DNA from 3 places in the Paenibacillus sp. MT86 genome. Region 3 is predicted to be linked to each of the others. Evidence: riboswitches for the same ligand, from Rfam matches in the RefSeq annotation. Region 3 holds a riboswitch; each other region holds the start of a gene.
What was found. Region 3 has a riboswitch for cyclic di-AMP ahead of AC3RCL_RS02185 (hypothetical protein). Riboswitches for the same ligand answer to the same signal wherever they lie in the genome.
Positions count from the first base shown of each region.

Region 1: it holds a riboswitch for cyclic di-AMP, as region 3 does, so the genes downstream of both, AC3RCL_RS00140 (resuscitation-promoting factor) here and AC3RCL_RS02185 (hypothetical protein) in region 3, are expected to answer to the same signal.
Region 2: it holds a riboswitch for cyclic di-AMP, as region 3 does, so the genes downstream of both, AC3RCL_RS11405 (C40 family peptidase) here and AC3RCL_RS02185 (hypothetical protein) in region 3, are expected to answer to the same signal.

Region 1 covers NZ_CM179499.1:23,850-34,593, reverse strand. The annotation lists gene veg (biofilm formation stimulator Veg) at 31-306, opposite strand; gene yabG (sporulation peptidase YabG) at 597-1,499, opposite strand; gene rsmA (16S rRNA (adenine(1518)-N(6)/adenine(1519)-N(6))-dimethyltransferase RsmA) at 1,615-2,499, opposite strand; gene rnmV (ribonuclease M5) at 2,503-3,048, opposite strand; gene AC3RCL_RS00140 (resuscitation-promoting factor) at 3,235-4,422, opposite strand; cyclic di-AMP (ydaO/yuaA leader) riboswitch at 4,692-4,906, opposite strand; gene AC3RCL_RS00135 (TatD family hydrolase) at 5,112-5,876, opposite strand; gene AC3RCL_RS00130 (HD domain-containing protein) at 5,973-7,262, opposite strand; gene AC3RCL_RS00125 (AbrB/MazE/SpoVT family DNA-binding domain-containing protein) at 7,586-7,840, shown strand; gene rsmI (16S rRNA (cytidine(1402)-2'-O)-methyltransferase) at 8,106-8,999, opposite strand; gene AC3RCL_RS00115 (tRNA1(Val) (adenine(37)-N6)-methyltransferase) at 8,996-9,763, opposite strand; gene yabA (DNA replication initiation control protein YabA) at 9,967-10,335, opposite strand; gene AC3RCL_RS00105 (PSP1 domain-containing protein) at 10,368-10,744, opposite strand, start outside.
Region 2 covers NZ_CM179499.1:2,580,753-2,591,496, reverse strand. The annotation lists gene AC3RCL_RS11425 (L-fucose isomerase) at 1-366, opposite strand, end outside; gene AC3RCL_RS11420 (AraC family transcriptional regulator) at 569-1,426, shown strand; gene AC3RCL_RS11415 (2Fe-2S iron-sulfur cluster-binding protein) at 1,524-1,913, opposite strand; gene AC3RCL_RS11410 (stalk domain-containing protein) at 2,139-3,413, shown strand; gene AC3RCL_RS11405 (C40 family peptidase) at 3,534-4,010, opposite strand; cyclic di-AMP (ydaO/yuaA leader) riboswitch at 4,014-4,147, opposite strand; gene AC3RCL_RS11400 (hypothetical protein) at 4,410-4,937, shown strand; gene AC3RCL_RS11395 (ROK family protein) at 5,242-6,195, opposite strand; gene AC3RCL_RS11390 (copper homeostasis protein CutC) at 6,231-6,917, opposite strand; gene AC3RCL_RS11385 (leucyl aminopeptidase family protein) at 6,948-8,408, opposite strand; gene AC3RCL_RS11380 (ABC transporter ATP-binding protein) at 8,449-9,438, opposite strand; gene AC3RCL_RS11375 (ABC transporter ATP-binding protein) at 9,435-10,439, opposite strand; gene AC3RCL_RS11370 (ABC transporter permease) at 10,455-10,744, opposite strand, start outside.
Region 3 covers NZ_CM179499.1:507,547-518,290, forward strand. The annotation lists gene pruA (L-glutamate gamma-semialdehyde dehydrogenase) at 1-96, opposite strand, end outside; gene AC3RCL_RS02175 (proline dehydrogenase family protein) at 295-1,215, shown strand; gene AC3RCL_RS02180 (hypothetical protein) at 1,365-1,832, opposite strand; cyclic di-AMP (ydaO/yuaA leader) riboswitch at 1,969-2,141, opposite strand; cyclic di-AMP (ydaO/yuaA leader) riboswitch at 2,681-2,849, shown strand; gene AC3RCL_RS02185 (hypothetical protein) at 2,979-3,389, shown strand; gene AC3RCL_RS02190 (potassium-transporting ATPase subunit F) at 3,549-3,617, shown strand; gene kdpA (potassium-transporting ATPase subunit KdpA) at 3,648-5,327, shown strand; gene kdpB (potassium-transporting ATPase subunit KdpB) at 5,350-7,383, shown strand; gene kdpC (potassium-transporting ATPase subunit KdpC) at 7,464-8,096, shown strand; partial or broken gene AC3RCL_RS02210 (histidine kinase) at 8,099-10,427, shown strand; gene udk (uridine kinase) at 10,638-10,744, opposite strand, start outside.

The sequences.
Region 1 (10,744 bases), 480 kb from region 3:
GTAAGCGGAGACTGCTCTCATGACGTATCGTTATGACTTGATATAGGTAATTCGCATCTCGTTGTCGTCACCGGTGACCATGATCTCCACGGTTTCGGTCAAAATATCCGCATAACTGTAAGACACACGTTTAAAAGTTTGCTGGTCTTGGTCCAGCTTCACAATGAAAACAGAAGGGTACGTTTCTTCCAAAACACCAGTACGCTCGACGGTCTTCCGACGGCCACCGTTTGCCCGAAGCGTAATTTTTTGCCCTAAATGGGCATCGAGACTGCGTTTGATTTCCAACAGCGCATTTTTAGCCATTGTCGACGACCACCTCTTTCCTTGTCCATTATACCGAAGATCACATCATTTGTCAATTCAAAAACATTAATTATATCAGCATCAAAAATATATTGTCAATGTATTTTTTTTGACCCTGCCATTCTCGCGCTCATTTGCTTTAATATGTGCTAAATTGACAAGCTTTATGTATTTTTTTTGACAACTTTCTTAACGAATGGAAAGGAAAAATAAAAAAACCCCAGCGTGTGGGGTTCTTCTTGGTTCATTTTCCAGCGGTTATTGGACCTCTGATCGAACGGATTAGGCGCCTAACTGACTGAAGGCGTAACCTTCAAGGTGGACAAATCCTGCAGCTTGGGAAGACCGATCCGGTAGCTGCCTCTCGTCTCAATTCCGCCTACGCCCTGGCTGCCGCTGATCGTATGATGGACCACGTCATGGATGTTCACGGTATCCCGGACCGACGTATAGGCCGCTTTAGCGGCGACGTAAACGGGATCCAGCGCATGGATGAGGATTCGCCCCGGCGAGCTGGCAAAATTGGCTCCAGCCTGCAGCAGCGCCTCAAAATGCGATTGGCACGCTCCGGCCACGATGACCAGGGAATCCAGGTTCCGCTCATATTGACGCGCCACCTGAATCGCCGTGACGAAGTTGTGGGAATTCTTATAGCTGTCCAGGCTATATAAATCGTATGGCTGACGTCTCTTCAGAACCCCATCATGTCCCGTGATCACAACGATATCAGGTCTTACCCGCGGAAGAAGACGATATAATGAATCGGCCATCCCCGACTCATTGATATAATGGCCTTCCGCTGGGACCCGAAGCTGGTTGTACAAGGTCATGCTCTTCTTCAGATATTGGGGATCTCCATCCAAATGCAGCACCTTGCCCGGCACGTCAAAGTATCCTTTATCCGCAAGCTGGCCGCCTTCAGTATGCCGCAGGCTGGCCAGTTGACGCTCGCTCTGCTCCTGTCTTTGCTTCTGCAGGCGGTCCAGCGATTCATTGGCTTTGATCTGCGCCTGCTTTGTTCGTTCGCTTAAGGTGGGATGCGGGACCGTAACCAGATCATCAACGGGAGCATCGGCCAGTAACCGGAATTCCGTCCCTTTGATGACGATATTGTTATTTTGCCGCATGCCTTCTACCCGGAACGTTACATCGCCGCCGTAGGATTTACGAACGACCAAGTCTCCCAAGTTCATCACAACATCACCCCTACCCTATGGTATGGGCTACTGTGACTATTGGTTCTTGTTCAGCGCCAATTTATCGCGCGGAGGCCATCCGTAAGCTCCAGAGACTCCCTGAACGGCTGCGTCAACGGATATTGGCGCCGAACAGCACGTTGCTAAGCCGCGCATACTCCTCAATGCTAAGCGTCTCTCCGCGCCGTGAAGGCTCGATCCCTGCTTCCTGCAGCAGCTGCTCCAGTCGTTCACGTCCCTCACCCGGGAAGAACCGGCTCTTCAAATTGTTGGCAATCGTCTTCCGTCGCTGTGCAAATGAAGCCTGGACCACCTCGAAGAAGAATCGTTCATCTTCCACGCGGACGGGCGGCTGTTCCCGGACCGCCAGGCGAATCACGGCCGACTCGACGTTCGGCTGCGGAATGAACACCGTGTGCGGCACGATGCAGACCAGCTTAGGCTCGCTGTAGTATTGAACGGCAATGCTGAGACTTCCGTAATCCTTGCTTCCCGGTGCAGCGGCCATCCGTTCGGCCACTTCCTTCTGAATCATCACCACGATGTTCTCCAGCGGCAGCTTCTCCTCCAGCAGCTTCATGAGAATCGGCGTCGTCACGTAATACGGCAGATTGGCAACCACGCTTACCTTCGATACGTCCGCGAAATCCTGACGGAACAGCTCATGAAGATCCACCTTCAGCACATCACCATGATGAACCCTCACGTTCCCGTAGGGCTCCAGGACTTCCCTTAGGATGGGAATCAGGCGCTGATCGATTTCGACCGCGGTGACGGTTCCTGCCGTCTGTGCCAGCTTCTCCGTCAGTGCACCGATGCCAGGTCCGATCTCGAGCGCGCCCTTATCTTCATCCAGTCCTGCAGCTTCCACGATTTTATACAAAATATTCTGATCGATGAGAAAGTTCTGGCCCAGACTCTTCTTGAAGGAGAATCCATGGCGCGAGATGATCTCCTTCGTCCGTCTTGGTGTTGATATATCCTCGATCCGACTCATTAGCTAAACGCCCCCTTCTTCCAGCTGTGCAAGTGCTGCCAGAAATTCTTCCCGCGATATTTGAAACATGGCCAATCGTTTATGGAACTGCTTGCTGTTGCAGTATCCGATGCCCAGCAGATTACCCATCGCCATCCGTCTTGCCGCAGCCTCCGGGTGAGCCGATAATCCTGCCTCCAGCATATCCTCCAAACTGATCAGGCTCTCTGCACCCTCAAAAGACGTGTGAACCCGCTCCAGCGCGCGCCGTATCGCCTCTGGCGAGGCATTCTCCACGCCGATATCCCCTTTCCGGGTAGCATCCGCTTCCGGAATGAAGGCGTGCTTGCAGCCGGGTACGCCCTGATCCACGATTTTGCGGATTCGTTCACCCGCATGGTCAGGATCCGTCAATATGATAACGCCTCTGCGCTCCTGGGCAAGCGCTATGCGCTTCAGGATTTGTTTGTTGATCGCTGAACCGCCGGTTTCGATCGTGTCGGCTTCTACGGCCCGTTTAATGGCAACGGTATCGTCCCTGCCTTCCACGACAATCACTTCTTTAATCATGCGTTCGTTCTCTTCCTTCCCAAGCAGAGCAGGCCTGTACAACGTTAAGGCTCAACCCGTTTAGCCTTGATTACTCCGGTCTTAACAAAACAAAAGAAGAGGAAATATTCCCTCTTCTTGATCATCATATATTATAAGCTAAATAGTATAGCATTAGAATGGCAAAGTAAATTGGAATTCATGCGTCTAGTTCAATTCAGGTTTAACCGGACCGATCACGTAAACGGTGCGGCCGCTCTTCCGGCCGAAATTCATGGCCGATTTCAACGAATCGTAATAGACATCGATTTTGTTGCCTTTGATGGCGCCGCCCGTATCTTCAGCACGGCGGAAGCCGATGCCTTCGATGTAAACCCACCATCCGATCGGGATGATATTAGGATCAACGGCGATGGTGCGACCTTCCGTAACGCGTGTGCCGGATGCGGTACGCGTACCGATTCCTTGCTGTTCGGCGGAATACGCGGTCATCGACACGTTGTTCAATACCTTCTTGTATTTAAAATCAACGCCTGCGCGGGAAACCACGTTGTTCTCAACAGCCTTGGCGGTCGTTACTTTTTTCGTGCCGGACAATTTAGCCGGTGTAGCTTTTACATCGGTGGCTGCCGCCTGGACGATAACAGGCTTCTCCACTTTTTTCGTGCCTACGGCAATGATTTTATCCTTCGTTCTGCGTTCGATTTGTTGGGAGACCTTAGTCTTGGAAACCAGCTTGCCATTGTGGTAGACCTTCTCGTAATGGTTCACCATAAGACCAGACTCGCCCCGCTGAATGACGCGGTTATCGCCCTTTTCAAGCGATGGATCGGCCGTCTTGATCACGCGGAATTCGCGATCTTCCGTTTCCTTAACTTTTTGCTTCGTGACGCGAACGACATTGATATTCATATTGCTGGTCAGCTTCGTGTCTTGCGACGGTTGTACTATATCTTCACCCTGGATCGTAACGCCAGCCTCTTTGAGTACATGATCAACTGTATCCTGGGATGTAAATATGGTTTTGGTTTTGCTGCCTACCGTAACGTTGACTGGAATAGCTCTGTCAATAATAATTCGGTCTCCGTCCCGGATTGAGCCGTTCAGGGGCATCGAAATTTGATCTTGGGGACTCAACGTGATCGCTTGCTCATCCAGCAATTCCTGCAGCAACGATCCACGTGTTTCCACCGTAGTGACCCGGCCGTCGACGACAAGCTGAACTTCCTTGCCTGCCTGGTCATGTACAACCAACGATATGAGAAGTGATACCGTAACGGCACCCATGGCGCCGAGCAACATCAGTTGACGCAAATTGTCATGCTTCCATCTCAATGCGTAAGACATGCTGGATGATTGTGATTCATGGGTTTCTTCAGGTTGAAAAATGCCCACTATTCCATCCTCCTTCATAGTCCCGCCGTCTAGGTAAACGCATGAATGCATTTGACGTGACTATAGCAATTTTTCTCACAGGGCGCCCTGCTATCTATCTACACCCTGCGTCAATTCCCGTCTTCCGTCCATCTGCCATCACCTCCTGTTTACCAAGAGTATGATGGACCCGTCTCCATTATTCAAAAATAAAAGAAGCCATTGAAAGAGTACTAGAGGCTCTAACGTGGCTTCCTGATGAATGAAATCATGGAAATGGTATGCACGAGATTTCCCCTCTTATTTCGCTTACGGAGTTAGCTGTCGGGTTCGGACGTAAGAGAGACGCCCTATATCCGGATGCCCGCTCATGGCGAGATCCTTCAAATTCACCCCAAAGACCCGAAAAAGAAATCAAATACAGCTTCGTGCATCCAGACCAGTATGCACCGCAGTATCGGTTCCCCCGTTCTCCAGAATTTCGGAGATTAAGCGAGACGGTTCATGAAATATTCGGCTGCGATCTGCACATCGCAGCTTCTTATCACTGAAAAGATGATATCCTGTTTGTATGCAGGTTGTAAAGCGACATTCAACCACATTTTCTCAAGTAAAAGGTTAAAATATTGTAATATCAACGCCTTTTCTGATTAAAAAACTTTAATTAATCGAAAATGCTCCCTTTTTCATGGCTTTTGCTCTTGTTTTCGTTAAATACCAAATCGTTCCAGCGCATTTTTGGTGGTAATTTGGGCCAATTCCTCATAGGACAACCCTCTAATTTCGGCCGCCGCCTCCGCCACCAATTTTACATATGCGGTCTCATTTCGTTTCCCGCGGAAGGGATGAGGTGTCAGGTAAGGCGCGTCCGTTTCGATCAATAATCGATCAAGCGGAACCTTTGCCAAAACCTCTTTGGGCTGCTTCGCATTCTTGAACGTAATCGGCCCCCCAAACGAGATATGGAATCCCATATCCAGGCACATTTTGGCCGTTTCCCAGCTTCCGGAGAAGGAATGCATGACACCGCCGACCTCGGAGGCTTTTTCCTCACGCAAAATGTTAACGATATCTTCATGCGCATCCCGGTTATGAATGACAATGGGCATGTTCAATTCCCGGGCAAGCCCGATCTGGCGCCGAAGCACGCGGTGCTGTACTTCCTTGGGGGACGTATCCCAATGATAGTCCAAGCCGATCTCCCCGATTGCCACCACTTTATCGTGACTGCATAAAGAGGCGATCCAATCCAGGTCCTGATCCTCCATGGTGATCGCATCTACAGGATGCCAGCCTACCGCTGCATATATAAAATCATAAGTCTCAGCCAGCTTCATCGTGGTCGGGATCGTCTCCCGGTTAAATCCGATATTGATCATCCGCGTAACGCCGGCTTCAAGCGCCCGCTGAATTGCAGCTTCCCGGTCTTCGTCGAATTGGGGAGCGTCCATATGAGTGTGCGTGTCGAACAGCATACTATCCACACTCTCCTTCCTGTCGTTTCTATGTCGTCTATTTTCCATTAGTTGGTTGAATGCAAGGGGATTAACGGTTGTCCTGTTTTGCCTGATTTAATGCTGTTGTTTGAAAACGTCGGCTATCGTCTCCGGCATTTGACCCAGGAGCGGGCCCACCTTCTCCTCCGGATAATAAAGATGGTACCGCCCTTTATGAATGCCGCTGATCGAGCGTACGATATCGGATACCTCCGAGATTTCCCTCAGCTCGTCATGCCGGTCCAGAAGGAGAATCTGTTTCTCGTTAAGCGGCATATCGGAATGAACCTTATCATAAGGAAGATCCGTTGGAAAATCAATCTCCAGGTCATATTCCGGTTGCAGCCCCACGGCGCGGAACGCTTGGCGGATCCCGTCGATGGTTTCCAGATCGATGTTGTCGATTTCTACATATTTGTAGAGCTTTCGGTGCATGAAACGGCCGCATAATTCGCTAAGAAGCGGGTCTTCCTCCTCCGTCCATTGCAGAAAGGCCGTTTGAATCAGGGCTTCATCAAGGCGCAGATATTGATGCACGCCGATATTCCCCGAAAACAGCGCAGGCAGCGGTTCGATCATGAACCGGAAAGCATATCCACGGTCATGCAGTTCCTTGGCCCGGCGAAAGATTTGGCGCAGGATGATTTCGGAGCTTCGGGTGACGGGATGAAAATACACCTGCCAGTACATCTGATACCGCGACATGAGATAATCCTCCACCGCGTGCATGCCCGATTCCTTCACGACGACCCGATCCCGGTACGGCCGCAGCATCCGCAAGATTCGGTCGATATCAATCGTTCCATAATTGACTCCCGTATAGTAAGCATCCCTTAGCAAATAATCCATCCGGTCTGCATCCAGCGGACTAGTGACCAGATTCATCACAATCGGCTTATCGTAGGTTTTGTTAATAACGGAGGCGACCTTCTCGGGAAAATCGGCACCGAGCTCCTGAAGTACCTGATTGACGCAAGTATCTCCGAGCAGGATCCGGCATGTCCAATCCTCGTGGTTCATATGAAAAGCTTCTTCTATGGAATGCGAAAAAGGTCCATGCCCCACATCATGCAGCAGCGCCGCGCAGAGCGCAACTTGCCGTTCCTCGGCAGGCCAATCGGAATACCCTCTCCGTTCGAATTGAGAGATGATTCTTCTCGTAATTTCATAGACTCCAAGAGAATGGGAGAATCGGCTGTGCTCAGCTCCATGAAAGGTCAGGAAAGAAGTGCCCAACTGCCTGACCCGGCGAAGCCGCTGGAATTCCGGGGTATCGATTAACCGCCAAATGATGTCGTCCTGTACATGAATATAGTTGTGGACGGGGTCCTTAAACACTTTTTCTTCCGAAATGGGTGAATGCATTTCATCTCAACTCCTTCTCGTTAACTCTTTAGTTTTAGCCGATAAACACTTCTTTTGACATCTAGTGTCGAACCGTGTCGAATAACGTAAAATCACGCTTTCCAAATCGACAAATCCAAAATCGCCGCAAAAATTGGTTCGATTATGGTAATTCCGTTGCTATATAAGGCTTTTGTTCACTATACTTTCGTAAACAGGTTCCGATTTTTCAAAAATATAGGTTGACTGTTTTGGGAATCGTTGGTACTATAAATAACATAAAAACTAGAACTATGTCGAATTATGACTTTTTTAAATTATGGCGAGAGGGGCATTTATAAGTTATGATGAAATCAACAGGAATTGTAAGGAAAGTCGATGAGCTTGGACGGGTCGTCATTCCGATTGAGTTGCGCCGCACGCTCGGAATTGGTGAGAAAGATGCATTGGAGATTTATGTAGACGGCGAACGCATCATGCTTAAGAAATATGAGCCTGCGTGCATCTTCTGTGGTAACGCTGAGAACGTCACTTACTTCAAAGGTAAAATTGTTTGCCATGAATGTATCTCGGAAATCCCTACACCTGTGACAAATTAAGATTTTTAGTATATAATAGCATTATTACATTTTGTTAATTCTAACCTTTTTCATATCTCCTTGGTGCCTTCCTCGGCTATGAACCCGGCCGCAGGAGGGTCTTTTTTTGGGATTAAAGAATTATACGTTTTCAGTGAAGCGTATCCTTTCTTTAATCCCATTTATATGTTTTGGGGTCCCCGTAAAGTATTTGGAATAAGCATCGAAGCTTGGGTCCACTTTGTGGAGCTTTTTGTTTATCCCCCTTGGGCCAGGCAAGCCATATTCACGACTCCGTCAGGAGTGCGTTATAGATGTCCCTTTTCGATACGCCGCGATCACCCGCGGTTTTTTTCATGGCATCCTTGCGGCTTAGTCCTTCCCGCTCATAGTGCCCCACATGCTCCTCCAGCGAAAGCTCCTGCCACCAGGCATTTTTCTCTTTCTGCTCCTCTTCTGCACTGCCGGCTTCCACCACCAAACAATATTCGCCCAGCGGCGGATGCTCCGTGAGCCAGTCCAGGCATTCGGAAATGCTGCCTCGCACAAATTCCTCGTAGCGCTTGGTGAGCTCCCGTGCCAAGGTCACCTTCCGATTTCCCAGTACCTCCTGCAGGATCTCCAGCGTCTTCTTCACGCGATGCGGAGATTCATAAAATAATAACGTTCCCTGCGCCGATTGCAAAGCTTGCAGCTGCTGGACGATATCTTTGCGCTCCCGCGGCAAAAAACCGATAAACGTAAACCGTTCGGTCGGCAAACCCGACACGATTAAGGCGGATAACGCCGCATTGGCTCCCGGGATCGGAATGACCGAAATTCCTGCCTCAATCGCAAGCGAAACCAGATCACTGCCAGGGTCTGAAATCGCCGGCAGACCGGCATCGCTGACGAGTGCCACATTTTTTCCTTCTATTATATAACGTATGATTTCAGGACCGCTTGCCGCCTTGTTATGCTCGTGATAACTAAACAGCGGTTTAGCCGGAATTTCGAAATGGGTCAGCAGCTTGCGTGACTGCCTTGTATCCTCTGCCGCGATAATATCGCATTCCTGCAGGATGCGTACGGCGCGGTAGGTTATATCCTCTAAATTCCCGATCGGCGTTGCCACCAAATACAGCGAACCCGGACTTCCCGCTCCCCGGTCGGCATAACTCTGTTGCACAAGATTTCTCATTCTTTTGTCTCATCCTCATGTGTTCCATAGTAAATTCCCATAAAATCCGGGCCGTAATTCCCCTGCTCATCATACACAATCAGCGGTGGCTTCAGCCGAACCTCGGGCTTTCCGTCCCGAATGCCCTCGATCAGGACCATGTTGGCTTCCATTTTCACGCGCGGATGCACAAACCGGATGAACTTGGGCTCAATCCGGTATTTGCTCATCAGGGTGATAATCTCCGCCAGCCGCAGAGGCTTGTGAACCATGCTCATCTTCCCGCCTTGTTTGAGCAGCCTTGCACAGGACTCAATGACTTCTTCAAGCGTACAGTGAATTTCATGCCTCGCAATCGCCTGATGCTCATTCAGCTTCAAGTCGCTGCCATTCATCGGCATATAAGGCGGGTTGACCGTAATCAGGTCATACGCTCCATATCCCTTTTCCTTGTACAGTTCCCGCAGATCGCCTTCATGGATCGTGATCTGGTCCTGAAGGTCATTCATCGCTACGCTCCGTCTGGCCATATCCGCAAGTCTGGGCTGAATTTCAATCCCCTCGATCGGCGCGCCTGTACGTGTCGACAGCAGAATGGGAATCACCCCATTACCCGTGCACATATCCAGAATCCGGCCCCTGCGCGGTATGCTGGCAAACCTGGCAAGCAGGACCGCGTCCATGGAGAAGCTGAATACCTCTTCGCTTTGAATGATGCCGAGCTCATGGGTAAGCAGATCATCGATCCGCTCGGATGGTTGCAGTAACACTTCTTTCAATTTCATGGTTTCAACCCTTTATCTCTATAATTCGTTATATCCCCGCTACTTTGGTGTGTAACTCTTTCCACCCTTGCCTGATGATATGAAATACGTAAAAGGCTGCTCTTCACATTGCATGACAAGCAGCCATATGTTTCACTCGCGATCCTTACAGTATAACCTTTCGATTCTAGAAAAAAACCGTAGGCAGTTTCCCCTACGGCTTCTTATTTATTCAGAAAAGACAAGCAGAACAGGCAATCCCCTTCCGTCCGCAGATGTCCATAATAGACATTGCAAATGTGGAAGCCTTCATGATACAGCCGTGCCAGGTTATCGTACCCCTCACCGACCACATCTTCATGTTCCTCATCCTTCACATGAGGCTGAGGTTGTAAAGCAACTGGGTTTTCCAATTCTGCCGGATTGACTTCCCTCTTTAAAATTTTCCGGAGCTGTTCATTTTCTAGACTGAGGCGATGGTTCTCTTCCAGCAGTTCCTTGATGACCAGCTTAAGTCCACCCAGTTCACTGTGTATATGTCCCATCTGTGTTTCCAACTCTTGAATGAGCACAAAAATGTTTTTCTTCTCCAAGTCTACACCCCGAAAATAAACATTCTATTGGACTATTTGATGACAACGTCATCCATTGGAAGTTCCTTGACCTTTCCAATTTCAAACAGCTGAACATGAACCGTCCGCTTATCCGCATTGAGCCCGACTACTTTGCCTTCTCCAAGCGAAGTAATGACCAGTTTCCCAGCGGATGGAAGCTCTTCTTTCACGCTTTCATAATTATCATGCTCAAACTTCAGGCAGCACATCAATCTTCCGCATAGCCCGGAAATTTTAGTCGGATTGAGCGATAGGCTTTGATCCTTTGCCATCTTGATCGATACCGGCTCAAAATCACCAAGCCATGAGGAACAGCACAGTACGCGTCCACAAGGTCCAAGACCGCCGAGCATTTTGGCTTCATCGCGAACTCCAATCTGGCGAAGTT
Region 2 (10,744 bases), 2.1 Mb from region 3:
ACGCCCTGTTCCGTTGAAGCCCCATACCGCCTTCGGACGCGAAGGATCCGCATCCATCGTTTCCGTTCCGTAACACCAGCAAGGCGTAACGGTTATCGTCAGGCCGACCTCGGCATTCTTGAACTTCTTGGCCGCTGCGGTCGCTTCGGCAACGCCGCCGATGCAAGTATCCGCAATCACGCATTCAACCGGCTCGCCGTTCGGATATTTAAGCTCTTTGGTCAGCATCTCGGCGACGGCCTTGGCCAGATTCATCGTCTGTTCCTCAAGGGATTCCCTTACCCCTCTCCGTCTGCCATCTATCGTAGGGCGAATGCCGATTTTCGGAAATCCGTCCCGCCATCTGTAATCGTTTTCAATTGTCATGTATGTCACGCCTCCCTATAAGGATTATGACATCATTGTAAGTTGATTCGGGCTCAAGGATAACCCACTATATTGTTATATCGGTCCCCAATTTCAGCAAGACAGTGTACCTATGCGTAAGCGGGTTGCAAACGATTTCGGCATCGAGGAGCAATATGCATTATAATAGGAAAAGGATGCTGCTTTCAGGAGGGACGAGACCTTGCCAAAAATCGAAATCTCGCATAGTAAAAGCGATCACTTCCGCTTCATCAAAAATCCGCAGCTGCTCTTTGCCGGCCAGGTCGTGGACGAGGACTTCTTTTATGGCCCGCCGCAAATCCACGATTTCTGCGAGATCATCTATGTGGTTGAAGGTCGCGGAGAATTCACCATAGCAGGTAAAGTATATGAGCTTCACAAAGGCGATGTCGCTATCTATAACCCTGGCATTCCCCATGAGGAGAAATCCATCACGGACGGGCCATTCAAGGTAATCTATTGCGGCGTGGATTCGCTTCACATTGAAGGCGTACCTCAGGGGATGCTGCTGCCGGCCTATGTCGAGCCGGTCATATCCTGCGAGAAATACGCTTATAAAGTGGAGAGCTATCTTTCCGAGATCCTCCGCGAATGCGATTCGCAGGTACTGGGATATGAAACGCTGAGCACGAACCTGCTGATGTCATTGATTACCGTGATTTATCGCATCGTGGACGTTAAACACCAATTCCAATCCTTGAAGGGCAAGAATGAAATCGCGCTGCGGACCAAGCACTTTATCGACGCCAACTACACCCAGAGCATCAGCCTCAAGGACATTGCCGATACGATGTATGTCAGCCAGCATTATTTATCCCATCTGTTCAAAAAAGAAGTCGGCGATTCCCCCTTCAATTACTTGATATCCCGCCGGATTGAAGAGGCCAAGCGCCTGCTGGCGGATTCCGAAATGCCGGTGCATGAGGTTGCTTCCCAAGTCGGCTACGGCAACGACAAGTATTTCTCGATGTTATTCAAGAAAATTACCGGTCAAACGCCAAGCTCGTTCCGGGAACAGAGCAAAATGGCCGTGGAGTGAAGGAATTTTCGTTTGTTTTCCTTTCAATAAAGCAGGCAGCCGCAATGGTACGGCTGCCTGCTTTATATATATTACTGTCATATGTCCTTCTATATCGTCAAAAGTATGGAGCATGCTTGATTTTGACGGGGCCGACCGTTTCGATCCTGCTCTGGCATCCGAGACGGTACCCCTCTTCGATTTCTTCCGGATCCAGGCGCCGTTCTTCGGACAGATTGGGTTCGGACAGATACTCGATTCCCTCCACCACCATGCAGCGGCAGCGCGCACATGTCCCTCTTTTGCAAAAAGAGTTCCAATCCACCTCATTCCGCTCGGCCAAGTCAAGCACCGTCATGCCCAGAACAGGGGCCACGCTGCGCTGAACCTCGCGGCCCGTAAGCTCGATGATCCGGTCCGGCACGGCTTCCATTCTCTCTTCCGCTGCCGGGAGCGACGATTTCTCTCCGCTGTTCCCGCCCTTTTTGTTTTTCCAGAATTTAAACACGCCTTTATCCCCCTATGCATGTACAATCATCAGGTTATGTATGAATTCCTTCAATTATTATACTGGAAAGTTTAAAAAATCAACATCCCTACTCTTATCGATTCTATGACATCATGCAATTGGAACTCTATGAAAATTTTGCTATACTAGCGTATGCTAAAAGCAAATTCCATATTCTATGAGAATCATTCTATTATTTTATTGGGTTGGAGGGAAAACAATAGCATGCTGCATAAACCATTAGGAAAAACAGCCGTCGCTGCCGTTCTTGCCTTATCTCTGCTCGGAACCGCTCCCCATAGCGGCCAGATACAGGCTGCGCCTGCCATTTCGGTAAAGCTGGATGACGTTGCGCTTACATTCGACGCAGCTCCCAGGATAGACAAAGGGGTCACGTACGTGCCGTTCCGGACGGTCGGTGAAGCGCTGGGCATTCAAATCACGTGGAACAGCAAGACGCAAACGGTGAAGGCCATTGGCGAGGTGAAAGGTCAAACGACGGAAGTGCTGCTTCAAGTCGGAAGCACGAGCGCAACCGTCAACGGTAAAAAAGTGAAGCTGGCCGCTCCCCCTGTCCAGCGGGAAGGCCGCGTTCTGATTCCGCTGAGCTCGTTCAGCAGCCAATTCGGCGTTAATGTCGGCTGGAATCAGGCGACTCGCACGGTCTCCCTCGTGTCGCCGCAGCGCGAAATGCATCTAAGAGCCTTTTACGCTTTGCAATCTTTCCAAGAGCGGGATCTCGTAGCATCCATGAATTCAGTCGCCTTCGGCTGGAGCCGCATTGATCGGGAAGGTCAGTTTACGCTTCAAGGCGACGAGTATCGTCTGCCTGCGGCGGCCGGCGACGTGACTCCGCAATCGATTGTTGCGGATGCAGCGGATCGGGAGATTAAACCGTACCTTATGGTTTACGCTTTGGACGGAAACGGCGAATTAACCAAAGTCCTCAGCGACAGCAGCCTTCGCCAAAAGTCCATTGAGGGCATCACGACCGCGGTGGCGGATAACGGATTCGGCGGCGTGGTGCTTGATTTCGAAGGGCTCGGTTTTAAACTGGATGCCGCGAAGCAGCAGAAGCTGCTTAATGATTACGTCAAGCAATTGAAAGCGGCATTGCCGAGCGACATTGCTCTGTCCTTAGCGGTTCCGCCATTGAACAGCGCCTATAAAGGCTATGATTACAAGACGCTGGCCTCCCTTGCCGATGATCTCATCGTCATGGCGTATCAGTACAATCCGGTTGGCACCAAAGCCCAGGTTCCTGAACCCAACAGTCTGGTGGACCAAGCCATTCAGCAGGCACTTCAGGCAGGCGTTCCTAAGCAGAAGCTCCTGCTCGGCATCAGCTTAAGCAGCGAAACCGCCACATCCGTCGACGATAAGCTCGGCTTGGCCAAGCGCTATGATCTGAAAGGTGCCGCTTTCTGGCGTCTGGGCTTGTTCCGTTCCTATAATAATGGCATGGAAGCCGCCGTGAATGCCTCTGTCGTAAAAGAATAATCTAGTGAATCCTTTCGCAGAATCCCAAATTATAATCTTCCATAAAAAAAGAAAGCCTGACAAGATCATCTCTTGTCAGGCTTTCCGGTTATGTATCGAACTCTAAACTGCGTATTCCAATTAGCTCGCGCTTCCTACCAGTTTAGCATAGTTCTCTTGACTCAGTACACGGCGCGCCGTTACATAACGCGGTTCGTAATAGGAGTCGCTAAGCTTGCTGATTCTTACGCCCTTGCTGCTGGAAGCATGCGCAAATTGTCCATCTCCAATGTAAACGCCCGCATGGGAAATGCCGCTTCCGCTTGTATTGAAGAATACCAAATCTCCGACTCTCAGGTCCTCGCGATCCACATGAACCCCGGCTTTAGCCTGACTCTGGGATGTGCGCGGAAGATCCATGTCGAAATTTCTAAACATATACAGAATAAATCCGGAGCAATCAAATCCGCTTGTCGTTGTTCCGCCCCATTTATAAGGCGTTCCTACCAATTGCTTCACTTGATGCTGAAAATTCGGTTGTTGATCAGCATAAGCTGATACGGCACCTGAAGAAAAAATAATTGCAGATCCAAGCAATGTGATGACAAATTTCTTCAAAATATGTTCTCTCCTTCGATGCCTACGGAGTTAGCTAAGGGTTCGGTTGAAGGTTCCCTATACTCTCTATGGTACAAGAATAATTCACCCAAGACGGTTCCCCCGTTTTCACAAACGAAATTCGGCAAAATTCATTAACATTTTGTAACCTTCTCTTAATATAGTATACAAGCAAGGATGCTGTCAATAATATCCTAGAAATCTATCACTATATGTTAATCAATGTCGTATAGGCTGAAAATTTTCATGTTTTTTCATTATGCCATCTCGTATACTCATGACAATTATGTAACACTCCATCGAACCTCCGGCGACGTTTTGTTAACGGGCATGCAACTTTTTTGCAGTTCGGAACGTTTACATATTCAGACAAGAAATCAAAGAGGTGATCCTTCGCTTATGAGTCAAATCACGATGGCTGAAGCTTTGGCAGTCCGGGCAGCAATCAACCGTCTCATGAATCAATTGATGACGGAACGCTTGAACAACAGCAGCACGATCATTGAAAAAGGGGAAACGGCGGAGTATCCTGCTCGCAGCGTGGATGCCATTACGGAAGAGATCGAAGCCGCCGCAGCGGATTACAGAAAGCTGGATCTGCTGATGGCAATCTCCAACACGACGCAGACCATTAGTTGGAACGGCTCCGACATGACCATCATGGAGGCGATCGAGCTCGCCAAACAAATGCGCAGCGATATCGGACAGCTTGCCCATCTCGGCTCCCGCAAGAAGCTGGAGCGCCAGAGCGGCCGGGGAAGCGGAGATGGCGCCGTAACGCTGTTTAACGTGGCCTTATACGATCCGGAAGCTTATCAGGCGCAGGCGCGCAAGAAGGAACGCGAAGTGACCAGGCTCTCCTCACTGATCGAGCATGCCAACCATACGAGCATGATTACGTTCGACGCATCAAAATACATGGAATAGCGGAAGCCGCCGGCTCCAAGCCTGCAGGCCGCCTCGCGTGCGGGTTTGGAGCCGGCGGCTTCCGTCGGCGGGCGGGAAAGTGCGGGCAACCGCTTATTGTTTGTCGGATACAAACAAACCTAATAGGAAACCAAAAACTCGACTCCAGTGAAAACGGATGACGGCTTACGGTTTACGCCTATCACCTGTCACAAGTTACGGACTTCGCTTACGCAAATATGATCGCTCCGTTTCCCGCTCTCTTCATGAATAATCAGAAAGCCGCCCTTGAGGGCGGCTTTTGTTGCCTTTTCTTACGAATATATTATTGGAACAAGGCTGCGGCTCCCACCAGGCCAACATCGTCCCGCAGTCCCGCAGGAACGATCTCGTAGGTTCCTAGATAGGACGGCATGACCAGCTTATCCGTCATTTCCCGAAGCTGCGGGAAAAGAAGCTCGCCTGCTCTGCTCACACCCCCGCCAACCACGATGCGATCGGGGTTGAAGCTGTGAATGACGTTAACCAGTCCAAGTGCCATGTAATAGACGGCACGATCGATGACCTCCACTGCGACGGGGTCATGAAGACGTTTAGCCTCGAATACATGCCTGGCGTTCACGCCTCCATCGGCTGCGGCCAGTTCAGAAATAACGCTGGTCTGGGTAAGCATCCGCTGGGATGCTGCCAGGCCGATGGCCGTTCCTGAAGCAAACACCTCCCAGCAGCCATGGCTGCCGCAATTGCACTGCGGACCGCTGGGATCAATGATATGATGCCCAAGTTCCCCTGCAAAGGAATTGCTGCCCAGAAACAGCTTGCCATCCAGCACGATGCCTGAACCGATGCCTGTGCTGAGCGTCACGTAAACCATGTTCGTCGACCCTCGGCCGGCACCTCTTACATATTCGCCCCATGCGGCTGCATTGGCATCATTCAGCACTTGTACTTCCGTATTCAGATCTCGTTCCATCCAGGCTTTGAGAGGGACGTTGGTCCATTCCGGCAAATTCGTGCCGTGAATGACAATGCCCTCCCGGCTGTTAACCGTTCCCGGCGAAGCCATGCCTACGCCTCGAAGCGGGTGGCCGCCCGACACGCTGCGAATCATGTTCGTAATTCTCGCGACCACTTCCTCGGCCGTACGCGCTCCGGCTGTCTCCATTTGCTCCCGGTTCAGCAGCTGTCCTTCGGAATCAAAGAGCGCTGCCGCGATCTTCGTACCCCCAAGGTCAACGCCAACCACAAATTCTTGCTGTTTATTCAATTCGGTTTGCAATTTTTGTTCACCTGTTTCCGATAGGTTTGCTACTTCTATTGATGTAAGCTGTCAGCCAAGGATCGCAGTTCAACCGGATCAATGGGCTTCAGCCCTGATCGGCCATACCGGACAGCTGAGCCGAAATGAACCTCGCTCACGCCGGTCTGGTCGATGAAATCGCGTATGATTTCCCACTTCAGGCCATTCCCGGCCAAAATCTTAAGCCCGGTGCCTGCGGCTTGTTCCACAAGCTCGCGAATCCTCGGGATCGCTTGCGGTGCCGGCTGCGGTCCTCCCGACGTCAAGACGCGGGTGACGGCCGGATATTTCTGCAATGTACGCAGCCCTTCGAATTGATCCTCCAATTCATCAAAAGCCCGGTGGAATGTCACCTGCATATCGCCCGTCCATTCCAGCATTTGGGCCAAGGCGGCCTCGTCGATCTTTCCTTCCGGAGTCAGCATGCCAAGGACCACGCCAGCCGCACCCGCCTTGCGGATCGCCTTAACCTCCGCAACCATGGTTGCTATATCCAGCGCGTTATACACAAAGGATCTGCTATGGGGCCTTACCATCACATGGACCGGAATCCGAACGGCTTTCACGACCTCTTCCACGAGACCGATGCCCGGCGTGAGCCCGCCTTCGGTGATCGCCGTGATCAATTCCAGACGGTCCGCGCCATTCTTCTCGGCTGTGATGGCATCGTCCACGCATGTTGCGATAATTTCAAGCAGCATGTTCTTCACTCCTTACTGTCGTTGGTTCGCTTATGCAGGGCGAAACTGCTTCTCCACATAGTCCGCCAGCAGCCTGGCTCCATAGCCGGTAGCCCCTGCCGCGGAGTGAGGGAATTCCCGTTTATACTGGACCGTGCCTGCCATATCGATATGCACCCATTTCATGGTCTCCGCCACAAAATGGCGGATAAACAACGCAGCCGTTATGGCACCTGCCAAAGTCGACGTGCCGACATTCCTCAGGTCGGCATAATCGCTTCTAAGCTCGGATTCATACTCGTCCATCAGCGGCATGGGCCATAAGCGCTCTCCGTTGCGCTCCCCGATCTCAACCAAATCGGCCGTTATCTCTTGATCGCCCCAAATGCCGGCAATTTCCAAGCCCAATGCCGCACCGACATTGCCGGTAAGAGTTGCGATATCGATCACCTTGTCTGCGTTAAGATGGGCCGCGTGCAGCAGCGCGTCCGCAATGATCAATCTTCCTTCCCCATCAGTATTCGCCACCTGAACGCTCAAGCCGTTCGGATAGTGAACGACGGAAGAAGGAAGCATCGCATCCGGCCCCGATAAATTATCCGCTACGGCGATCAATGCCGTAACCCGTACCGGAGATTTCCGCGATACCAGTATATCCATGGCGCCCACGACGGCGGCTGCGCCGCCCATATCCATGCGGGCATCGCTGATGTCTCGGCCGATCTTAACGTTCATGCCGCCCATATCAAAGGTAACGCCTTTGCCGATAAGCACGATATGAGGGTATTCCTTCCCGGATTCCGCTCCATTGTAGGAAATCTCGATCATGGCAGGCTCGTATTTGCTGCCGGCACCCACGGCGATCAGTCCGTTCATCTGCCGGTCGTGAAGCTCTTGACCGCGGTATACATGAAGGTCTACGGGCGCTTTTTTGAAACGATCCTCAACGACCGCAACAAACGCCTCCGGATTTAACGTCTCGGGTGATTCATTCACCAAGTCTCGGGTGAGCTGCGTTCCTTCGATCCGGATTTCCGCCGTCCGGATGACGGCTTCCATATCTTCACGGGAAAGCCCTTCCCAATCATCTTGTCGAAGATGAAGAGACAGGGCCTGTAGATTGGCCGTAACCCCGCGATGCTTATTGAATTGATACAATCCGTACAGCCAGCCTTCCAGCCACGCTTGGAGCTCTTCCTCCGCCGAGATACCTGGAGTTACCCCGACATCGCGGGCTGCCGGTCGGATCAGCACGGCGCTTGATTTATTCTCCTTGAGCAGCGCTCTCGCGGCCGAAGCGCCCGTTCTTCGCACTTGCTCCGAAGTGAGGTTCGAACGTTGCCCCATTCCGGCAACGAGATCGTCCGACTCGTGCTCGGAACGTCCATAGAACCAGGTCAGCGTCTTGCTTTGCTTCCGGGATTCCGTTACGCGGTAATGAGACTCCTCACCCTCATAAACCGCATAGATCGAAGTATCTGCCAGCTGAACTTCATCGATGGTAATGTTCATATCGAGCCCTTACCTCCTTTTATGAGAAAATCGCGGTCTGTTACGCCTTCTTCATGATTTCTTCGTCATATAAATGGCAAGCCACCTGATGTCCCGGCTCAATCTCACGGTATACAGGCGTAATCTGTTTGCATACTTCCATGCAGGAAGGACAGCGGGTATGGAATCGGCAGCCTGTCGGCGGATTGACCGGGCTCGGCAGATCCCCCTTTAGAATGATCCGTTCCTTCTTCTGCTTCGGATCCGGAACCGGCACCGACGACAACAGCGCTTGCGTGTAAGGATGAAGCGGGCGATCGTACAGCGTATCCTTATCGGCCGTCTCCACGAGCGCGCCCAGATACATAACGCCGATCCGGTCGCTGATATGCTCTACCACGCTGAGATCATGGGAGATGAACAGATAGGTCAGGCCGTATTCTTCCTGAAGATCCTGCAGCAGGTTCAATACCTGGGATTGAATGGATACGTCCAGTGCCGATACAGGCTCGTCGGCTACAATCAGATTGGGGCGCACGGACAAGGCTCGGGCAATGCCGATGCGCTGGCGCTGCCCGCCGCTGAACTCATGGGCGAAGCGTTCGGCATGGAAGCTGTTCAAACCGACCGTTTCCAACAGCTCGCAAGCCAGTTTATCGCGCTCTTTGGAACTCAGCTTGGTATGAATCAACAAGGGTTCCGCTACGAGCTCTTTGACTTTCATTCTTGGATTAAGGGAAGCGTACGGATCCTGAAAGACCATCTGCATGTCTTTGCGCAGCGGACGCATCTGATTCTCGTTGTATCCGCTAATGTCGGTTCCGTTAAAAATCACTTCGCCGCTATTCGGCGTCAGCAGTCGGGTCACCAGCCGGCCGGTCGTCGATTTGCCGCAGCCGCTCTCGCCAACCAGGCTGAAGGTCTCGCCCTTATGGATTGCGAAGGAGATGCCATCCACGGCACGGAGCTGCTTGGACGTACCGAAGAACCCTTTTTTCACCGTGAATGATTTCTGCAAGTTTTTTACTTCTAATAAAGGTGTTTCTTTCATGCGGTTTCTCCTCCCTTCGAATGACCTTCCTGTGTCAGCCAGCAGCGGCTTTTGCGATGTTCTTCATTTACTACGGGGAGAAGCTCCGGCTCCCGGGAGAGGCACTGCTCCATGACAAACGGACACCGCGGAGCAAATTTGCAGCCTTGCGGCATATTCCGCAGATCCGGCACATTCCCGGGAATGGATTCCAAGCGGCGCACCTTTTGTCTAAGCTTGGGGACCGAATTAATGAGTCCTTTGGTGTACGGATGCTGAGGGTTCTCAAACAATTCCTCGACCGTCGCCTCTTCGACGACCCGGCCAGCGTACATGACAACCACCCGGTCACACATTTCAGCCACAACGCCAAGGTCATGGGTAATGAGCAGCATGCCCATTTCCTGTTCCGTCTTGAGCCGATTCATCAGATCCAGGATTTGAGCCTGAATCGTAACGTCCAGGGCGGTAGTCGGCTCGTCCGCGATCAGCAGCTTCGGATTGCACGACATCGCCATCGCAATCATGACCCGCTGGCGCATGCCGCCGGACAATTGGTGCGGATAGTCGTCCACGACCTCGTCCGCCCGCGGAATGCCAACGAGTTTGAGCGAATCGATGGCATGCTGCCGCGCTTTTTTGCGGCCGTATCCCAAGTGCAGCATAATCGCTTCCTCCAGTTGCTTCCCGATCCGAAGGACGGGATTCAGCGACGTCATCGGCTCCTGGAAGATCATGGCCAGCTCGTTTCCGCGATAGCGGCGCATTTCTTTTTCCGACATTTGTACGAGATCCTTGCCCTCAAAGCTTACCGAGCCCCCGGATATTCGGCCGGGCGTGTCTTTAAGAAGCCTCATGATGGACAGGGAGGTCACGCTTTTGCCGCATCCGGATTCACCCACGAGCCCGAGCACTTCGCCTTTATTGATGTGAAAATCCACGCCTGCTACGGCAAGCACCGATGAGCCATCGCGTTTGAATTCGGTTTTGAGACCTTTAACTTCAAGCAATGTTTGCGTCACGATCTATCCCCCCTATTAGTTTTTCGTCTTCGGATCAAGGGCATCATTCAGTCCGTCACCGATCAGGTTGAATGCGAGCACGGTCAGGAATATGAGAAGCCCCGGGTAATATACGATATGGGGTGCAATACTCAAGTAGTCCCGACCCATGCTGAGCATGGCGCCCCAGTCCGGTTCCGTCGGCTTGGCCCCGAGGCCGAGAAAGCTTAACGAGGAAGCCGCCAGTATGGCGCCGCCGATTCTCATCGATACGTTGACGATAATGCTGGGAACCGTCTCGGGGAAAATATGTTTCCAGATAATCC
Region 3 (10,744 bases):
CTCGGCTTCGACCCCGGATAACGCCACATCGTATAACTTGTTGTTCCACTCGTTGTTGAAGTCCATAAACGGTTCGTTCCGAAAAGGTGCTCGCATGGGGAGGCCCCTCCTTAACATGATATGAATCGAAGCTTCAGGCCAATGGTCCAGCTGCGGATCGTCATGGTGGCATGGTTAGCATCTCCTGGTGAAAACCTCTATTTAAATATGTATGTCTTCCTGCATGCCGTCATGATTTTTGCATATGAGTTAGATAGAGTGCATTTTGGTTTACCTTGCAAAGGGGGCGCGCGCATGGACGGAACCGAGCTGTACCGTAAAGTGATCCTGACGGTGTCCGGCAATAAACTCGTGAAATGGCTGTCGATCAAGTACGGCCGGAAATTGGCTGGCCGATTCATTGCCGGCGATACCTTGGATGAGGCGCTGGACGAAATCGAGAGGCTAAACGCGAAGGGCATTCTCGTTACGCTGGATCATTTGGGGGAGGGCATTACGACGCTGGACGAAGCGGCCGGGTACCGAGAGGAATATTTGAAGCTGGTGGAAGGGATTGCGAAGCGCGAAGTGCAATCGAACGTATCCTTGAAACCGACGCAGATGGGCATGGCCCTGGACCCCGAGAAGGCTTACGAAAACATCAGGTCGGTGGTAAGAAAGGCTAAAGAGCACCGCAACTTCGTTCGCCTGGACATGGAGGATTCGCCGTATACCCAGGCAACCATCGATATGACGCTCCGCCTTCATAAGGAGGGGCTGACCAATGTGGGGACCGTGATGCAGGCCTACTTGTTCCGTACGGAGGAGGACGTGAAGAACTTGTTAAGGGCCGGCGTTAATCTGCGGCTGGTGAAGGGGGCGTACAAAGAGCCGGGAACCATCGCCTTTCAGCAGAAGCGGGAGGTCATTGACAACTACAAGAAATTGGTCAAAATGCATTTCGACCAAGGAGCCTACGTCGCGATTGCCTCGCATGATGACAACATCATCGACTGGGTGAAGGTATTTGCCGAGCAGAGCCGCATAGACAAACAGGACTATGAATTTCAGATGCTGTACGGACTGCGGATGAACGATCAAGCAGCGCTTGCGCAGGACGGCTACCGTATCCGGTGTTATATGCCCTATGGAACGATGTGGTACCCGTATTTCACCCGGAGGCTGGCGGAGAAGCCGGCCAATCTGATGATGGTGCTCAAAAATATGTTCAAGTGAGCGGGATCCGATTGAAGAACCCCATCAAAATGCCTGATGAAATAAGTGGCGTTTTGACGGGGTTCTTCATGGTTTCAAAAAACATCAGGCTGCTTAGAAGTGCCCAATCCAAAGGAAACGGGGACATTAGCTCTCTGTAGCTGCTGTCCCTAGAAATGATAATACGACTCCGAGCAATCCATCAGGAAGGAGCGCTCGAGCGGCAGTCTGCCTAACCGCTCCCGGGTGACGTGCCGATGCAGGTTGATCTCCAGATCGGCGAGGGCCGATACAGCAAGTTGCATCCGTGCGGATCCCCACTGCTGCTGCTGCTTTCGGGCATAGCGAAGGGCCTCAGTCACGGACATGCCTCTCAGCCTTGAGAAGACGGATGCCCAGCGGACCAGGTCCGAAAATTCTCTCGTTCTTGGCAGGGCATATTCGACATATCCTGCCGCGTCTTTGCAGCTGACTTTGAACAAGCCGCAGTTCCAGCCATGATCGCTCCATGGGATAAAGCGTTCGGCCGAGCCCCGGTCGAAACGAAATATCTCCATATGGCCGATAGTCTCTTCACCTAATGCAGGCACTGCGGTTTCGATGACGGGTGTAAGCGCTGCCTCGATGAGTTTCGTCATGATTTGATCTACGCTCCTTTATAAGAATGTTATATGCACGGCAAATAGGCCTGGTGAGCAGAGAAACCCCGCTCTCCAGGCCTATTTATGGTTAGAGCCCCAATTCCGGCGGCCGCTATGCCAAAGCTTGGATGGTATTCTCTCTCAACAACGCGCCTACGAGGTTAGCTGACGGATTCGGACTGAGAGCACCCTACCGCTGGGCCCTTCGATCCTAGGCGCAGCGGATTCACCCCATTCACCAATCGAAGACTGGTGACTTTGGTTCCCCCGTCTCCCGGTCTGTCGGGAGCTCGGCGTATCACGTGTTTCGAATAGATGGATGAATCATACGCCGGAGGAAACGAAAAGTAAATGACCGTATGGGACGAATAGATTCCGAAATGTGATGAAAACGGTAAAAGAAAACGCGTACAATCAGCCGTGTCATCTATTATCGTGGCAAAATCTCGGTATCTCGTTGGATTGCGATAAATAAGAGAAAACAAGAGAAATACATAGTATAGAGCAGTATTCGGAAGATAAAGACGAAATACTGCTTGGTTCCTGTTCGACATAACGCCAGATGTGTTTTTGCTCACATTTACATCCTGCAGGGCCGGACGTATGATACGAACTATGAATTGACGGTCATCAACGACCAAGGCATACGGGCAGCCGTTTCATGAAGGTCTAAAGGCAGTGTGAGAGCTGCCCCTAAGCCTTTATGGATCGATGGCGAAGGCACCATGGGCCTTGCTGAGATTTGAAGGTAGAGGCGACTCTCACCGCGTGAACCTCCTGTTGCTGTGCTGTTATGCCCAGTCTGGATGACAAGTCAATGGCTAATAGAATAACATGCTACTCGTTTTTAATTTTCGCTGAGTCCTTGAATGGAAAAGGAACGGGGGAACCAGTCGGGAGATGAATCTGATCTCTCTGGGGTGAATCCTGTAGACAAGATAACGGTCTATGGGTAGGGCGACTCTCACGCCCGAATCCGTCAGCTAACCTCGTAAGCGTATCGAGAGAGGCAACGATTGTCGTGGACTTGGGCCACGGTGTATTTCACCGTGTCCTGTAAGAAGCCTGCGGGAAGAGTTCTTCTCTTTCCGCAGGCTTCTTTGTTGTTGCCTTCTCTTTCTGACCTTAGGAGGAGAAACGAAGATGGAGAAACCACAGGAATTCATCCTGGTATCCGCGCCGAACAAGGCAGGGGAGGAATTCGTCCGCCAGCTGATTCACAAACGTGTTCCGTTTGCGGCCATAGCCAACAACCGGGCTGAGCAGCAGAGGCTGCGAGAACTGGGCTGCAAACCCATCATTTTGATTGATACAAGAGACGAGCAGACCTGGATCATTCCCGAGTTTCCCGTCGGCAAGGTGTTTCTGTTCGAAAGCAGCTTGAATCTGTGCTGCCGCTATTTGCGGATCTGCCGGACATGGACCTCGGAGTCGATTTACGTGATCACCCATTCCGGCAATCCGCGCTTGATATACAAAGGGCTGGGTGCCGATGTGGTGCTTCATACGAATCATCATCAGGTGTCCTTTCTGATGGCATCCGTTATGAGCTAAGTGTTTGGACTGACGTCACAAGAGCGTAGGGGAGGTTACATTCATGCAGGATTTAGTTATGGTGCTCATTTTGGGAGGAACCTACGGACTGCTCATGCTGTTTATGTCCTGGTGCGGGCGCGTGGTTTCGGAACCGGAGGCTGATCAGCCGTGATGATCATGTTGATATTCACGATTTTTATTTTTCTCTATTTGATTTATGCGCTGATTCACCCTGAAAAATTCTAGGGAAACGGCTGAAGGAGGAAGGCATTCGTCATGGGCATTTTACAAATTGCCATCGTTATACTCGTTCTGGTGCTGCTGGTCAAGCCGCTGGGAACTTATCTATATCAGGTGTTTCGTTATGAAAGCAATGGTACGGACAGATGGTTCTCCTGGGCGGAGAAACCGATCTTTGCTCTGATCGGCTTGAAAGAACGCAAGGGGATGACATGGAAAGGATATGCCGTCAGCTTTGTGTTAACGAATATCGTGCTGGTTGCGGCGGGCTACTTGATTCTGCGGCTGCAGAAGGTGCTGCCGCTGAACCCGAACGGCATCGGCCATATGGAACCGACCTTGTCGTTCAATACGATGATCAGCTTCATGACCAATACGAATCTTCAGCATTACAGCGGGGAGTCGGGATTGTCTTATCTGGCCCAGATGGCCGTCATTACGATGATGATGTTTACGTCCGCGGCGACCGGGCTGTGCGTGGCGATTGCTTTTATCCGGGCGGTGACCAGCAAGGGCACGACCGTCGGCAACTTTTTTGAGGACTTCGTTAAGGCGCATACCCGGGTATTCATTCCGGCTGCTTTCATCATTGCGATGGTGCTGGTGGCGCTGCAGGTGCCGCAGACCCTGAAGCCTACGCTCAGCGTCACGACGCTGGAAGGAAGCGAGCAGCAAATAGCGGTGGGTCCGGTGGCCGCGCTCGAATCGATCAAGCATCTGGGCACCAATGGGGGCGGTTTTATGGGGGCCAACTCGGCGCATCCGTTCGAGAACCCGTCCCCGCTGACCAATGTGATCGAGATTCTGTCCATGTGGAGTCTCGGGGCGGCGCTTCCTTACACATTTGGTTTGTTCGCGAAGAGCCGTAAGCAGGGCTGGATCATATTCTCGGTAATGATGACCTTGTTTATCGGCTTCCTGTCCTTGAACTATGCCGCGGAAACCAACGGCAACCCGGCATTAAACCAGCTGGGCATCGACGCCTCGCAAGGCAGCATGGAGGGCAAGGAGGTCCGGTTCGGGATCGCCCAATCCTCCCTGTTTACGACGGTGACAACTGCGGCCACGACCGGGTCGGTCAACAACATGCATGATACGCTCACGCCGCTCGGCGGGATTTCGCCGTTGTCCCTGATGATGCTGAATTCCGTTTTTGGCGGAAAAGGCGTCGGGCTGATGAACATGCTCATGTACGCGATCCTGGCGATGTTCCTGGCCGGTCTTATGGTTGGCCGTACCCCCGAATTTCTCGGCAGAAAAATCGAGGCCCGGGAGATGAAGCTGATCGCGATTGTCATTCTGGTACACCCATTGATCATCCTTGCTCCGACGGCGCTCGCGCTCATGACGGATGCGGGACAGGCGGGCATTGCCCATTCGGGCTTTCACGGCATCTCGCAGGTGCTTTACGAATACACGTCATCCGCTGCCAATAACGGCTCCGGGTTTGAGGGCCTTGCGGATAACACGCCGTTCTGGAACATCAGCACCGGACTGGTCATGCTGATCGGGCGCTATATTTCGATGATTGCCCTGCTGGCGGTGGGCGGCTCTCTGATGCGGAAGCAGTGGGTTCCCGAGACGCTCGGAACGTTCCGGACAGATAATAAGCTTTTTGCCGGCATTCTCATCGCGGTGGTCCTGATCATCGGTGCCTTGACCTTCCTGCCTGTGCTGGTGCTGGGACCGATTGCCGAGCATCTGACGATTCGTTAAATAGAAAAGGTGGCCTATTACCATGAATAATACGAGAAAAAAAGCGATGTCCCAAGAGATGGTCCGTCAGGCGCTGAAGGACAGCTTCACGAAGCTGAATCCCGTCCTGATGATGAGAAATCCGGTCATGTTTGTCGTGGAGGCCGGGACTCTGGTTGTGCTGCTTATGACGATATTTCCGTCCTATTTCGGTACCGAGGGCAGTATCGGATTTAACCTGACCGTGTTCGTCATCCTGCTGTTCACGCTGCTGTTCGCAAACTTCGCAGAGGCGCTTGCCGAAGGGCGCGGCAAGGCGCAGGCCGATTCCCTTAAGCAGTCGAAGCAGGAAATGACGGCTCGCAAAGTGATGGAGAACGGCGGGGTACAATCCGTGTCGTCCACGGCTCTGCGCAAAGGAGATATCGTGATGGTCGCGCAGGGCGAGATGATTCCCGGGGACGGGGAAGTGATTGCGGGCCTTGCATCCGTTGACGAATCGGCGATTACCGGGGAATCCGCCCCCGTCATTAAAGAAGCCGGCGGCGATTTCAGCTCGGTCACGGGGGGGACCCGGGTTGTCAGCGATACGATCCGCATCCGGATTACAAGCGATCCGGGGGAATCGTTTATCGACCGGATGATCTCGCTGGTCGAAGGGGCCTCCCGGCAGAAGACGCCAAACGAAATTGCGCTGAATACGCTGTTGATCGTCTTAACGCTGATCTTCCTGATCGTGGTTGTGACGCTGGCACCGATCGCGAAGTATCTTGGCATCGAGTTGACCGTTCCGGTGCTGATCTCGCTGCTGGTATGTCTGATCCCGACCACGATCGGGGGGTTGCTGTCAGCGATCGGGATTGCCGGCATGGACCGGGTAACGCAGTTCAACGTGCTGGCGATGTCCGGCAAAGCGGTTGAGGCCGCCGGTGACATCAACACGATGATTCTGGATAAGACGGGTACCATTACGTTTGGTAACCGGATGGCCAGCCGGTTGATTCCCGTCGGCGGCGAGTCGCTGGCATCGGTGTCCCAGTGGGCCGCGGTGAGCTCGCTGCAGGATGAGACGCCGGAAGGACGGTCGGTGTTGGAGCTGCTGAGGAAGGAAGGTTTCGCAGTGGATGAGGGCATGGCGGATGGGGCGGAATTCATCGAATTTAAGGCGGAGACCCGGATGAGCGGCATGGACCTGAGGGATGGCCGGAAAGTCCGCAAGGGCGCTGTGGATGCCGTCAAGGCGTGGGTGCAGTCGCAAGGAGGCGCCATCCCTTCGGATTTGTCGTCAAATAGCGACGCCATCGCCACAGAGGGGGGAACCCCGCTTACGGTCGCCGTGGATAACCGCATCTTTGGTTTGATCTACCTAAAGGATACCGTGAAGCCGGGCATGAAGGAACGGTTTGACCAGCTGCGCCGGATGGGCATCAAGACGATTATGTGCACGGGCGACAACCCGCTCACCGCGGCGACGATTGCCCGTGAAGCGGGCGTCGATGATTTCATCGCGGAGAGCAAGCCCGAGGATAAGATTGCCGTCATCCGCCGAGAACAAGCCGAAGGCAAGCTGGTGGCGATGACCGGGGACGGGACGAACGATGCCCCGGCGCTGGCCCAGGCCGATGTCGGGCTGGCGATGAACAGCGGTACCACCGCAGCCAAGGAAGCGGCCAATATGGTGGATCTGGATTCGGATCCGTCGAAGATTATCGAGGTGGTTGCCATCGGCAAGCAGCTGCTGATGACGCGCGGCGCGCTGACCACCTTCAGCGTCGCGAACGACGTCGCCAAATATTTTGCCATCATTCCGGCGATGTTCGCAGCTGCTATTCCAAGCATGAACGTTCTGAACGTCATGGGACTGGGTTCTCCCATGTCGGCGATTCTGTCGGCGCTGATCTTTAATGCCATTATCATTCCGCTGCTGATTCCGCTTGCGATGAAGGGTGTGGCCTATAAGCCGATGAGCTCGTCGAAGCTGCTGCAGCGCAATGTGCTGGTCTACGGATTAGGCGGCGTGATCGTGCCGTTCATCGGGATTAAGCTGATCGATATGATCGTGCATCTCTGGATTTAGGCCGGAAACAGCAGCCGTCCTATCGAGATATCCCGGAGGCTGCTATTTGAGGAAAATATGAAAGAAGGGATCGAGGAACCATGAATAAGCCATTGCAGAAATCATCGCCGGCCCCTCGCGCCGGGGTGGGCGCGGCCCGTGTCTCGCTGGGCATGGCCCTGAGAACAAGTCTTGTATTTATCGTGTTATGCGGAATTCTTTATCCGCTGGTCACGACGGGAGCGGCGCAGCTGCTCATGCCGAAGCAATCCGGCGGCAGTTTGGTCACGGATCGGGGCGGAAAGGTGGTCGGATCGGAATTGATCGGCCAGGACTTTACGGAGCCGCAATATTTTCACGGCAGGGTGTCCAGCATTGAATACAACGGGGCCGGCTCAGGCAGCAATAACTATGCCCCTTCCAACCCGGATTTGATTGAACGAACGAAGGCATCAATTGAAGCGTGGACGGAGAACAACCCGGACGTTCCGGTGAGCGAGGTGCCGATCGATCTGGTAACGAATTCCGGCTCCGGGTTGGATCCTCACCTATCGCCGAAGGCCGCGTATATCCAGATTCCGCGGATCAGCAAGCTGACCGGAATTGCGGAAGCAGAGCTTGATCAGCTGGTAAAGGAGCATACGGAGGGACGGGATTTGGGCGTATTCGGTGAACCGCGCGTGAATGTGTTGAAGCTGAATCTGGGGCTCCAAGAGCTTCTTAACCTTAACTGATCATGGATCCCTTTCGGAGAAAATCGCCGGAGGAGCTCTTAAGGTCGATTTCCAAGCTCCATCAGGGACGGCTCAAGGTATATATCGGGGCTGTGAGCGGATCGGGAAAAACCTATCATATGCTTCGAGAAGGGCAGACCTTGAGGCTGCAAGGCATCGATGTCGTCATATGCGCGGTATCCACGATGCAGCGGCCGGAAACGGTGGAGCAGGTCCGTGATCTGGAACGGGTGCCCAGCATTCATTGGATGGAGGACGGCGTAGAGAAGAAGGATCTTGATCTTGATCTGCTGGTGCAGCGCAACCCGGAGGTAGTGCTTGTCGATGGGCTTGCCCATCGCAACCGGAAGGGAGCGCGGCATGCTGCGCGGCTGGATGATATCCGATTCCTGTTAAGCCGCGGAATCAGCGTCATCACAACGGTCAACGTGTATGAGCTTGAGGATGTGCAGGACATTGCCTCCAGGCTGACGGGCATTAAAGCCAGCCATACGGTACCGGCCGATACGCTGGAGAGCGCCGACGAGGTGGTGCTTATTGACGTAACGCCCGAAACGATGCTGGAACGGGCACAAGGCGGCCTGCTTGGAGACGGCAGCCTATGGAAGCAGGGCAATCTGGCGGTGCTCCGGGAGTTGACGCTCCGGCTCGTTGCCGAAGGCGTGAGCCATTCCCTGGAGCCGGTATCGCAAAGAACAGGGACTCGTCGGCCCATCGGGAGCCGATGAGCGAATACTGGTGTCCACCCAATACCATTGGAACGGTTCCATCTATATGCGGCGCGGGCAGCAGATCGCGAAACGATTGAACGGCGAGCTGTTGGCGGTCGCGTTTGTGAAGCCGGGTGTAGAGCTTACCAAAGAACAGGCTGCCTTTAAGCGCTCCATGGCGAAGCTCGCGGTGCGGATCGGCGCCAAGCTGGAGGAGCTGCCCCTCCGTTCCCGGAGGGAGCTCGCTGACATGCTGGTTCAGTATGCGCTGGAGCACCACGTTACACGCATTGTGCTTGGCCATTCGAAGCAGACGCGCATGCAAGAGCTTTGGCAGGGTTCGATTATTCAGGATCTGCTCAAGAAAACGCGCGGGATTGATATTTTTATGGTGGCGGATCGGGCGGAACATGACGGGGAGCGGATCATTCCGGCCCGGCTTCATCCGCTGCGGCTCCCTTCCGAATCGTTTCACCGCTTGAACGAACAGGAGCTGGATCAGAAGATTGAGCAGGTCAAGCGGGGACGGTTCAAGGTATATATCGGCGCCGCCCCGGGCGTAGGGAAGACCTATGCGATGCTGCGGGAAGGCAACGATCTGCTGAAGAAGGGATTGACGGTTCTCGTCGGTCTGCTGGAGACGCACGGCCGGAAGGATACGCTGTCCCAGGTGGGCAATCTGGAGGCCCTTCCGCGAAAAAGAGTGGACTACAGGGGATCGCGCCTTGAGGAGATGGATACCGATGAGATCCTTCGCCGGAGGCCGGACGTGGTCCTCGTGGATGAGCTGGCGCATGCGAATGTGCCCGGAAGCAAGCGCAAGAAACGGTATGAAGATGTGCAGGATATTCTGTCGGCCGGCATCTCCGTCATTACGACCGTGAACGTGCAGCATCTGGAGAGCTTGAATGATGCCGTCGAGCAGATTACAGGCGTTCGTGTCCGCGAGACGATACCGGATCATATTCTGCAATCGGCCGATGAGGTTCAACTGGTCGACGTGACGCCGGAGTCGCTGCGGCAGCGGATGAAGGATGGGAACATCTATGCGAAGGAAAAAATTCATCAGGCGCTCAGCCATTTTTTCAAGACGGGAAACCTGATCGCCCTAAGAGAGCTTGCCTTAAGGGAGATTGCGGATGATGTGGACGAAAGGCTGGAGTCATGGCAGCGCAGCGGCTCGCTTCGGGGGCCGTGGCGGCGCGAGGAAATTATCTATGTCGTGGTCGGCAGGGGGCCGCAAGCGGAGCGGCTCATTCGCCGCGGCTTCCGGATCGCCCATCGGCTGAAGGCAGCCTGGTATGTGGCATTCCCTCTGGAGCGTCATGACAGCCTATCTCATGACGAAGAGCAGCGCTTGACGGCGCTCCAGACGTTAACGGAGCGTCTTGGGGGCACCTTCACGATGCTGCCGCTGCCGGTAAAAAGGGGACCGGCATGCACCTGTTCTGGCCGATTGGTCGCCGCAGCAGACGAGGTCAAGGCGACCCAATTCATTATCGGCCAGCCGCAGATGGCCGGATGGAAGCTGTTCGCTCGGCGAAAATGGATCAGGAGCCTGCTGCGATCCTCAAGGCATATGGACGTGCTCGTGGTTGCGGATTACGATCCGCGCGTATGATGGCTGAAAACACCGGACGTACATTCCGGAGAAAAAGAACGCACAGACCGCAGAACGCTCGGAAACGGAAGAATGCAAGCCATACGCGCAGGCTGGCTTACTAGCGCGTAAGCGAACGGACAACGTCAAGAAGCCCGCTGACCTGTCATTACAGATCGCGGGCTTTTTTCATGCTGCCAACATGCCTAAAGGCTGACGTACAAGCTTGTCTTATGATTCGCCCGACAGCGTGCGGTCGCCGGTCAAATATTTCTCGGTCAAGACGGAGAGCAGGCGAATGCCGACTTCATTCTCTCCGCCTTCGGGAATGATCAGGT